Regions from separate parts of the Micromonospora sp. S4605 genome, predicted to be linked through region 2. Evidence: riboswitches for the same ligand, from Rfam matches in the RefSeq annotation. Region 2 holds a riboswitch; each other region holds the start of a gene.
The links. Region 2 has a riboswitch for cyclic di-AMP ahead of DLJ47_RS02255 (coiled-coil domain-containing protein). Riboswitches for the same ligand answer to the same signal wherever they lie in the genome.
Positions count from the first base shown of each region.

Region 1: linked by a shared signal. The riboswitch ahead of DLJ47_RS12910 (C40 family peptidase) and the one ahead of DLJ47_RS02255 (coiled-coil domain-containing protein) in region 2 are both predicted to bind cyclic di-AMP.
Region 3: linked by a shared signal. The riboswitch ahead of DLJ47_RS10765 (coiled-coil domain-containing protein) and the one ahead of DLJ47_RS02255 (coiled-coil domain-containing protein) in region 2 are both predicted to bind cyclic di-AMP.

Region 1 covers NZ_QGSW01000172.1:9,767-13,031, forward strand. The annotation lists gene DLJ47_RS12905 (N-acetylmuramoyl-L-alanine amidase) at 1-1,035, opposite strand, end outside; cyclic di-AMP (ydaO/yuaA leader) riboswitch at 1,277-1,414, shown strand; gene DLJ47_RS12910 (C40 family peptidase) at 1,427-2,467, shown strand; gene dcd (dCTP deaminase) at 2,526-3,104, opposite strand; gene DLJ47_RS12920 (pyridoxamine 5'-phosphate oxidase family protein) at 3,184-3,265, shown strand, end outside.
Region 2 covers NZ_QGSW01000048.1:5,071-8,335, reverse strand. The annotation lists gene DLJ47_RS02265 (HelD family protein) at 1-1, shown strand, start outside; gene DLJ47_RS02260 (cation diffusion facilitator family transporter) at 113-1,030, shown strand; cyclic di-AMP (ydaO/yuaA leader) riboswitch at 1,184-1,315, shown strand; gene DLJ47_RS02255 (coiled-coil domain-containing protein) at 1,320-2,393, shown strand; gene DLJ47_RS02250 (hypothetical protein) at 2,544-3,053, shown strand; gene DLJ47_RS02245 (hypothetical protein) at 3,090-3,265, opposite strand, start outside.
Region 3 covers NZ_QGSW01000152.1:4,080-7,344, forward strand. The annotation lists gene DLJ47_RS10760 (carbonic anhydrase) at 1-672, shown strand, start outside; gene DLJ47_RS10765 (coiled-coil domain-containing protein) at 751-1,767, opposite strand; cyclic di-AMP (ydaO/yuaA leader) riboswitch at 1,772-1,902, opposite strand; gene DLJ47_RS10770 (YibE/F family protein) at 2,069-3,265, opposite strand, start outside.

The DNA of each region.
Region 1 (3,265 bases), on a different contig from region 2:
GGCGATGTGGCCGTCCACCGAGCGCAGCGTGTAGTGCCAGCCGACGTAGTCGGCCCGCTTCACCAGGCCGACGCTCGGCCAGAAGTAGCCCTCGGTGTCGTGGATGACGATGTACTCGATCTTCTGCTGGGCCGGCCGGTTGCCCAGGTCGTGGTTGCCGTAGTCGCCGGCGCCCGGGCCGTACTTCTCGTACGGTGCCGGGATCCACTCGCAGCCCAGGCCGACCGGGCACTCCAGCCCGTCGGGCCGCTCACCGCGCCGCAGCCCGAGCTGGTGCAGCGTCGAGGTGTCCGGGTTGACCTCCCGCGCGGCCAGGGTCACCAGGTGCCCGTCGTCGGTCGTCCGGCTCGCGCCCTCCCGGAGCTGCCCGTACACCTCGTCGGCGAAGGCGGCCGCGGTGTCCTCGGCGCCGGCGCCGGAGTAGCGGGCCACTGCGCCGTACCAGGCCGCCGGGTCGCTGGCCGCGCCGACCGGGCCACCCAGCTCCCGCTGGTACGCGGCGAGCAGCGCCGCTCCGCCGCGGATGTTGGTGGTCGGGTCGGCGCGCAGCGCCTCCTCGCTGGCGCCGGTGAGCGCGGCAGCGGCCTGGAGGGTCTGCAGCGCGGCGTCGCCGAGAGCGGCCGGCGCCAACTCGGTGGCGGCGGGCGCGGCGACGGTCAGCGGCCGCGCCTCGTCACCGCGCGGGTCCTCGCCCTCGTCGATGTGACCACCGGCGGGTTGGGCGGTGACGTGGGCGGCGTCGGTGAGGTGCATCGGACCGTAGCCGCCACTGGTGCTCGGGTTGCCGGGATGGGTGTCCCAGCGCGATTCGAGGTACGACACGGCGAGCAGGACGCTCTCCGGCACGCCGAACTCCGCGGCCGCGGCGGCGTACTGCTGCTGCCGGTCGAGGGGCTCGGCGGCGGCCGGACCGGCGGTGAACGGGGTGACCGCCAGGGCGAGCGCCGCGGCGGCGGCGAGCAGGGTGCGCCTGCTCCTCGATCTCGTGGATCTCGTGGATTCTGTGGACCTTGTGGACCTTGCGGACAACTGCATCGGACCCCCTGGTCAGACGGGTGGACGATGCGGCCACCTTCACCCCGGGCCCGGCCTGTCGTCAATACCTTTCCATGCATCAACTCCTGAGGAAGAAAACCTTCGACACGTCCCGTCGAGAGCCGTGGATCGCCGGGGCGTACGGAGTGTCACGGCGACACGGGTTGCGGATTGATAACGACCATCTCTACTCTGGTCATTCGTCGGCCCGGCAACAGGTCCGTCCAACCCGGGCGGTAACGGTCCGACACCGCCGAATCGCTCGACGAGCGAACCGGGGAACCAGGTAACCCGGGGTGAATCCGCAGCCACTGCGGTAGGGCGTCCCCTTCCCGCCCGAACCCGTCAGCTAACCCGGTAGGCGGTCTGGGAAGAAGGAGTACGGAGCCCGGTGGCACACCATGCCCCGCGGCCACCGTCGGCACGGTCGGCGTACGCCGGCCCGGCGACGGCTGCGCCGCGTTCACGCTGGTCCCGCTTCACCACCGCACTCGCCGCCCTGGCCGGCTTCGCCGTCGTCCTGACCGGCGGCGCCACGGCGGCCCACGCCGAACCCACCGTCGCCGAGATCGAGCGCCAGATCGACGAGGACTGGAACAAGCTCGAACCGATCATCGAACGGCACAACGCGACCCGCCAGGACCTGGCCGCCAAGCGGAAGCAGGCCGACGCCCTGGCCGCTCAGATCAAACCCCTTCAGGCCCAGGTCGACGAGGCGATGGAGAAGGTCAGCGCGCTGGCCGTCCGCGCCTACAAGGGCGAGAACGTGCTCACCATCAACGCCCTGCTGGGCAGTCGCTCGCCGGGCGAGGTGGTCGGGCAGCTCGAAATGCTCGACCGGTTCGCCGACCGCCAGCAGCAGGACGTTCGGCAGGTCGCCGACCTGCGCGACCAACTGGCCGCCAAGAAGGCGCCGCTGGACGAGATGGTCGCCCAGCTCGCTCAGGCCGAGGCGCAGCTGGCGGCGAAGAAGAAGCAGATCAACGCCGAGATCGACCGGCTGCAGAAGCTGCGGATCAAGGTGTACGGCAACGGCGGCGGCGGGCCGCTGCGTCCCGCCCCCTGCCCGGCCAGCTATCCGGGCGGCGCGGCCGGGGTGGCTGTCAAGTTCGCCTGCGCCCAGATCGGCAAGCCGTACGTCTGGGGCGCCGAGGGCCCGAACTCGTACGACTGCTCCGGGCTGATGCTGGCCGCCTGGGCCAAGGCCGGGGTCTCGCTGCCGCACAACGCGGCGCAGCAGCGCGGGGTCACCAAGACGGTCAGCCGGGGCGAGCTGCGCCCGGGTGACCTGGTCTTCTACTACTCCGACCTGCACCACGTCGGCATGTACGTCGGCGGCGGCTGGGTGGTGCACGCCTCCCGGGCCGGGGTGCCGATCAAGATGAAGAAGGTCGACGACGGCCCGATCCACAGCTACGGCCGGCCGGGCTGACCGCGTACCGCCGAAAGGGCCCGCTCCGGCGTCGGAGCGGGCCCTTTTCCTGCCTGCGTCAGCGGGTCGGCCAGGTGCGCCACTGCTGCCAGGAGCGGCTCGGTGTCGGGCCGCGCTGCCCCTGGTAGCGGGAGCCGTAGACGGCCGAGCCGTACGGGTGCTCGGCAGGGGAGGAGAGCCGGAAGATGCAGAGCTGACCGATCTTCATGCCCGGCCAGAGGGTGATCGGCAGGTTCGCCACGTTGGAGAGCTCCAGCGTCACGTGGCCGGAGAAGCCCGGGTCGATGAAGCCGGCGGTGGAGTGGGTGAGCAGGCCCAGCCGGCCCAGGCTCGACTTGCCCTCCAGCCGGCCGGCGAGTTGGTCGCCGAGCGAGATCACCTCGAGCGTGGAGGCGAGCACGAACTCGCCCGGGTGCAGCACGAACGGCTCGCCGTCGGGCACCTCGACCACCGAGGTCAGCTCGTCCTGCTGCTGCGCCGGGTCGATGTGCGTGTAGAGGTGGTTGTTGAAGACCCGGAACAGCTTGTCCAGGCGTACGTCGATGCTGGACGGCTGCACCAGCGTGGGCTCGAACGGCTCCAGCGCCAGGGTGCCCGCCTTGATCTCGGAGACCAGGTCGCGGTCGGAGAGCAGCATCGGAACACCATAGCGAAGCCGCCCGGGTGACCTGCGTGTCGGACTAGGTGTTCGTACACCTGTTCGATAGACTGTCCACATGGCTTCCTGGTCCGAATTCGCCGCTGACGAGCCCCGACTCGCCGACGGGATCCGCCTTCTCATGCAGCAGTACGGGCCGG
Region 2 (3,265 bases):
AGCCCGGGCGCCGTCGGTGCCCCGGCACCGGTGACGACCACCCGACAGTTGCATACATAGCGATGTGAACATATATTTGACCGGGTCCGGACGGGCGGCGGAGGGTGTTCGCGTGGGCGCAGGTCATGACCACCACCACGGGTCGGCGGTGAACGCGGCCCACCACCACCGGGGCCGGCTCTGGGCCGCTTTCGGCCTGCTCACCGCGCTGATGGTGGTGGAGGCGGTGGCCGCCTTCCGCACCGGCTCGCTGGCCCTGCTCTCCGACGCCGGGCACATGTTCACCGACGTGCTCGGCATCGGGATGGCCCTCGCCGCGATCACCGCCACCCGGCGGACGACCGGCGACCCGCAGCGCACCTTCGGGCTCTACCGGCTGGAGGTGCTGGCCGCGCTGGCCAACGCCGTGCTGCTCTCCGGCGTCGCCGTCTACGTGGTGATCGAGGCGGTACGCCGGTTCGGCGACCCGCCTGAGGTGCTGGCCGGCCCGATGCTGGTGGTGGCCGTACTCGGCCTGCTCGCCAACGTGGCCGCCTTCGCGCTGCTGCGCTCCGGCGCCCGGGAGAGCATCAACGTGCGCGGGGCGTACCTGGAGGTGCTCGGCGACCTGCTCGGCTCGCTCGGCGTGATCGGGGCGGCGCTGCTGATCGCGGTCACCGACTGGTGGTGGGCGGACCCGCTGGTGGCGGTCGGCATCGGCCTGTTCATCCTGCCCCGCACCTGGCGGCTCGGGCGGGCCGCGCTGCGCATCCTGGTGCAGGCCGCCCCGGAGCACCTCCAGGTCACCGCCGTGCACGACCGGCTGGCCGCGGTGCCCGGCGTGGCCGGCGTACACGACCTGCACGTCTGGACGCTCACCTCGGGCATGGAGGTGGCCTCGGCGCACCTGACCATGGCACCCGGCGCGGACGTCGGCCGGGTGCTCGCGGCGGCGCGCACCGCCCTGCACGAGGACTTCCGGATCGAGCACGCGACGTTGCAGATCGAGCCCGGAGCGGCGCCTGGGGCCTGCGGGTCGGTTGAGTGGTAATGAGCACAACCTTAAATCTGGGTGTGTATCGTGCGCTTATGCCGGATTTTCCAGTGACCACGCGGACACCCTCAGTCACATCCGCTGCACGGGTCACAGTGGCACCGGTAGGCTCTGTTCCGGCCTCCGCCAGGCGGCACGCACCGGTGCCGGCGGTGGCCGCCGCCTAATCGCCCGACAAGGCGAGCCGGGGAACCATGTTCCTGGGGTGCATCCGCGTCAGCGGTAGGGATCTTCCGTCCCGAACCCGTCAGCTAACCCGGTCGGCGGCTGACGGAAGGACACCTGCATGCCAGTAGTGGCACCTGTACGACGTACCGCCGCCCGGATGGCGGCACTGATCGTGACCACTCTCGCCGTCGGCGTCGCCATCGCGCCGGTCAGCACCGCACCGGCCGGCGCCGCCGCGCCCACCGCCGGCCTGCTGGCCGCCGCACCCGGCCAGGACTCCGAGGGCGGCACCCCCGCCCTGCGCGCCCAGCTCGAGGCGGCCAGCAAGGGCTACCTGGACGCGAAGGCGGCGCTGGACACGTCGGTCAAGCGGCAGAAGGAACTGGGCGTCCAGCTCCAGGCCACCGAGCGCGAGCTGGCCGAGCGCACCAGCAAGGTCGGCGAGATCGCCGGCGTGGCGTACCGCGCCGGCCGGCTCGGGACGGCGTCCGCGCTGCTCAACAGCAGTTCCCCGGAGGGCTTCATGGACCGCGCCGCCGCGCTCGACGCGGTCGCCGCCAACGAGGACCGGGCACTGCGCAACCTCCAGGAGACCCGCGACGAGGCCAACCGGACCAAGCTCGCCCTGGACGGCGAGATCCGCGAGCAGCGCAAGCAGGTCACCCTGATGGCCAAGCGCAAGGAGCAGGCCGAGCGGGCGCTGACCGTGGCCAACGCGAAGGCCTCCGGCGACACCTCCAACCGGGGCACCTCCAGCGCGACGGCCAAGCCGGCCCCACGCAACGCCGACGGCTCCTGGCCGTCCGAGTCGTGCAGCGTCAACGACCCGACGCCGGCCAACGGCTGCATCACCCCGCGCACCCTGCACGCGCTGAACCAAGCCAAGGCGGCCGGCTTCACCCGGTACGTCTCCTGCTACCGCTCAGGTGGCTCCGGTGAGCACCCGAAGGGCCGGGCCTGCGACTTCGCGGCACAGAAGGACGGCTTCGGCGGGGACGCCACCGGCGGGGACAAGACGTACGGCAACAACCTGGCCGCTTTCTTCATCAGGAACGCCGACCGGCTCGCCGTGCTCTACGTGATCTGGTACCGGCAGATCTGGCTACCCAGCAGCGGGTGGAAGTCGTACAGCGGGGCGGGCGGCGACCCGTCCAGCGACCACACCAACCACGTGCACCTGTCGGTGTACTGACCCCGGCCCCGGTGACCCGTCCCCGGCGGCGGGTCACCGGGTACGCCGGACGCGGCGGGCGCCACGCCCGGCGCTACGCCGCCGGACGTAGGCCGGGTGTCGTCAGCGGCCCGACGACCGACGCCCGCCATGGCGGCAGCATCGTCCGGTATGAGCCGACTCTCGCCTCCCGCCCGCAAGGCCCTGCTCACCCTGCACCTGGTCACCTCGCTCGGCTGGCTCGGCGTCGACCTCGTCCTGCTCGCGCTCGGCGTCGCCGTACTGCGTGGCGCGGACCCGGCCGCGGTCTACCCGATCTCCGCGCTGGTCGGCACCGTGCTCTTCGCCCCGTTGAGCGTGACCGTCTGGCTGGTCGGCGTGGCCAGCGCCCTGCTCACCAGGTGGGGCCTGCTGCGGCACCGCTGGGTGCTGGTGAAGTTCCTGCTCACCACCGTGATGACCGGGCTGGTGCTGTTCCAGCTCACCCCAACGCTGCGGCACGCCGGGGAGGTCGGGGCGGCGTTCCCGGTGCGGGACCGGATCGACCTGGTGGTCGCCCCCTCGGTCTCCACCACCCTGCTGATCGTGGCGACCGTGCTCTCCACGTACAAACCGTGGGGCCGGCTGCGGCGGGCCACCGGCACGCCCGCGCGGCACGCGCCCACGGCGGCGGCCCGCTGAGCGTGCGGCACCGGGCCCGGCCGCGGCCGAGGAGGCTCAGCCGGGGGCCGGCGGGTCGGCCGGGCCGCGGTCGAGCATCGCGCCGAGCCGGGCGGCCAGCCCCAGGTGGGCCGAGCGGGCCTGCCGGAAGGCGTAGCCGAACAGCGGCGCCGGCGCGGTCAGCGTGATCTCCACGTCGATCCGGACCCCGTCCGGTTCGACCCCCAGCCGGG
Region 3 (3,265 bases), on a different contig from region 2:
CCACCGGAGTCGACGGGGCCGGTGGTCACACCGACCACCCCGGCGCAGGCGCTGGCCGAGTTGTCCGCCGGCAACCGGCGATTCGTCTCCGGAATCCCGCGCCATCCCAATCAGGATGCCGGGCACCGTGCCGCGGTCGCCGACGGGCAGCACCCCTTCGCGGTGATCGTGGGCTGCTCCGACTCCCGGCTGGCCGCCGAGATCATCTTCGACCGGGGCCTCGGCGATCTCTTCGTGGTCCGGACCGCCGGGCACACCACCGGCCCCGAGGTGCTCGGCAGCGTCGAGTACGCGGTGACCGTCCTCGGCACGCCGCTGGTGGTCGTGCTCGGGCACGACTCGTGCGGCGCGGTGCAGGCGGCCAGGACCGCGGTGGAGACGGACACGTCCCCGGCCGGTCACCTGGGGGCGGTGGTGGACGCCATGATGCCCAGCCTGCGTCGGGCCGAGGCCGAGGGGGTGACCGACGTGAACGGGATCGTCGACATCCACATCGCGCACACCGTCGAGGCGATGCTGGGCAGCTCGGCCGTACTGGCCGCCGAGGTGGCCGCCGGGCGCTGCGCGGTGGTCGGGATGTCGTACCGGCTGGCCGCCGGCGAGGTGCGGACGGTGACCGCCGCCGGCGACCTGCCCGACCAGGCGGCGGACCCGACCCCGGCCGCCGCCTGACCGCACCCCGTCGCCGAAGACGGTGCGAGGGCCGTCCCACCGGGAGCGGCCCTCGCGTCGCGCGATCTCAGGCTGTCGCTACAGCAGTGAGACGTGCACGTGGTCGGTGTGGTTCGACGGCCCGCTGTACGACTTCCAGCCGGTCGCCGGGAACCAGATCTGCCGGTTCCAGATCACGTAGTAGACGCCCAGCCGGTCCGCGTTCCGGATCAGGAACGCGGCGAGGTTGTTGCCGTACATCCGGGTGTCCTTGTTGTGCCAGGGGGAGAAGCCGCTCTTCTGCAGCGACCAGTCGCAGGCCCGGCCCTTCGGGTGCTCCCAGGGGCCACCGGGGCGGTAGCAGCCGACGAACCGGTTGAACCCGGCCCGCTTGACCTCCTTGTACATGTGCAGCGTCCGGGGCGTGATACAGCCGGAGGTGGTCGGGTCGTTCTCGCTGCACGACTCGGCCTTCCAGTCGCCGTCGGCGGTGCGGCCCGGGGCGATCCGGGCGACCGGCGAGGTGGCCGACACCAGGCCGCCGGTGAAGCCCAGCCCGCCGACCAGCGCCAGCGCCTTCTCCGCGTCGCGCTTGTTCTTGGCCATCAGGTTGGTCTGCTTCTGCTGCTCGCGGATCTCCGCCTCGAGCGCCAGCTTCGCCTGCTCGGCGCGGGTCTTCACCTCGTTGATCTCGGCGAGCTTCTTGGCGTTGACCATGTTCAGCTCGTCCAGGGCGGTGGCCCGCTTGACGAACGTGTCCGGGTTGTTGGCCTCCAGCAGCATGGCCACGGCGCCGATGCGTCCCGTCCGGTACGACTGGGTGGCGAGCTGGCTGACCTGCGGGGCGAGCGCGTTCAGCTCGGCCTGGGCCCGGTCGACCTCCAGCGCGAGTTCCAGCTGGCGCTTCTTGGACTTCTCCAGCCGGGACTTCGCCTGCGAGTAGTTCCGGTTGGTCGACTCGATCACATCCGTGATCAGCTTCGAGTCGCCGTCCTCGTGCCCCGAGGGCTTGGGGGTGGCGGGTGCGGCCGACGCCGGGAGGGGCCCGGCAAGGACGGCCAAGGCGGCGAACACGGCCACCACAGGTGTCAACCAGCGGCGTAGGGGTGCCGTCACAGTGTTCCCTTCCGTCGACCGCCGACCGGGTTAGCTGACGGGTTCGGGGCGGAAGTGGCCCCTACCGCTGTCGCGGACTCACCCCACGTACCTGGGTCCCCGGCTCGCCTGGCGGCGATTGGGCGGCGGCACCGCAGGCGCCGCTGCGCGCCTTCGGCGGTGACCGGCAGCGAGGTTACCCGAGAGTCCACCGGTGGATCTACGTCCCGAAGCCGACTAAATGCGTTATTTCGTAACGGCGGAGGGTGACCAGTGACGCGTTTATCAAGCTCGCCGGCCTGGACGGTCACGCTACGGAGTCTCACCATGTGGCGTCCGTGCTCCTGTCCGGATCGGGCCACCCGGTGGAGGTGGCGGAGGACGTGTTTCCGGCACGCGGTGCGGTCAGCGCCCGCAGCGCCTCGGCCCGGTCCGGGACCGGCCGGGAACCTTCCCGGGTACGCGACGGCTCGTCACCGGCACCGCCGCCATCGCCGCCGTCGCCGTCGCCGGTACGCGCGGTGGCGCGGCCGGCCGTGGTCACCAGCGCGGCGAGCGCGGTGGTCAGCGGCACGGCGGCGATCAGCCCGAGGGTGGCGACCGCGCTGCGGACGATCTCCTGGGCGAGGAACTCGCTGGTCAGGATCTGGGTCACCGACCGGGAGTCCGCGGTGAGCAGGAGCAGCAGCGGCAGCGACGCGCCCGCGTACGCCAGCACGATGGTGTTCACCGTCGAGGCGATGTGCGCCCGGCCGACCCGGGTCGCCGCGCGGTAGAGCTGGAGCCGGGACAGGCCCGGGTTGGCGTGCGCCAGTTCGGTGACCGTGGCGGCCTGGGTCACCGTGACGTCGTCGAGCACGCCGAGCGAGCCGATGATGATCCCGGCCAGCAGCAGCCCGTGCAGGTCCACGTCGGCCTGGAACATCGACAGCGTGGTCGCGTCCTCGGAGCCGTACCCGGTGAGGTGGGTGGCGGCGGTGGCGAGGGTGCCCAGGACCCCGGTGAGCACCAGGCTGCCGAGCGTGCCGAGCACCGCCACCGAGGTCTGCGCGGTCACCCCGTGGGTCAGGTACAGCACCACGAACATGATGAGCGCGGCGCCGACGATCGCGATCAGCAGCGGCGACCCGCCGGCGCTGATCCCGGGCAGCACGAAGGCGAGCAGGATGGCGAAGCTGGCGGCCAGGCCCGCCAGCGCGGCCAGCCCGCGCCACCGGCCGAACGCCACGATGGCGGCGGCGAAGAGCAGCACCAGCCAGACCAGCGGCTTGCCGCGCTGGTGCTCGGCGATGTTGTAGCTGCTCGCCGTCGGGTCGGCCGGGTCGGTCAGCTCGACCAGGATGATCTCGTCACCCACCGCGACGGCCGGGGCGCCGGGGCCGCTCGGCACCGGCGTCTGCACCTCGCGGCCGGTGTCCGGGCCGTCAGCCACCTTGACGGTGACCGTGCCGCACGGCCCCGCGGCGCTGCCGCCCTCCGGCGTCTCCGGGGTCGGCGGGCAGGCCTCGGTCACCACGCG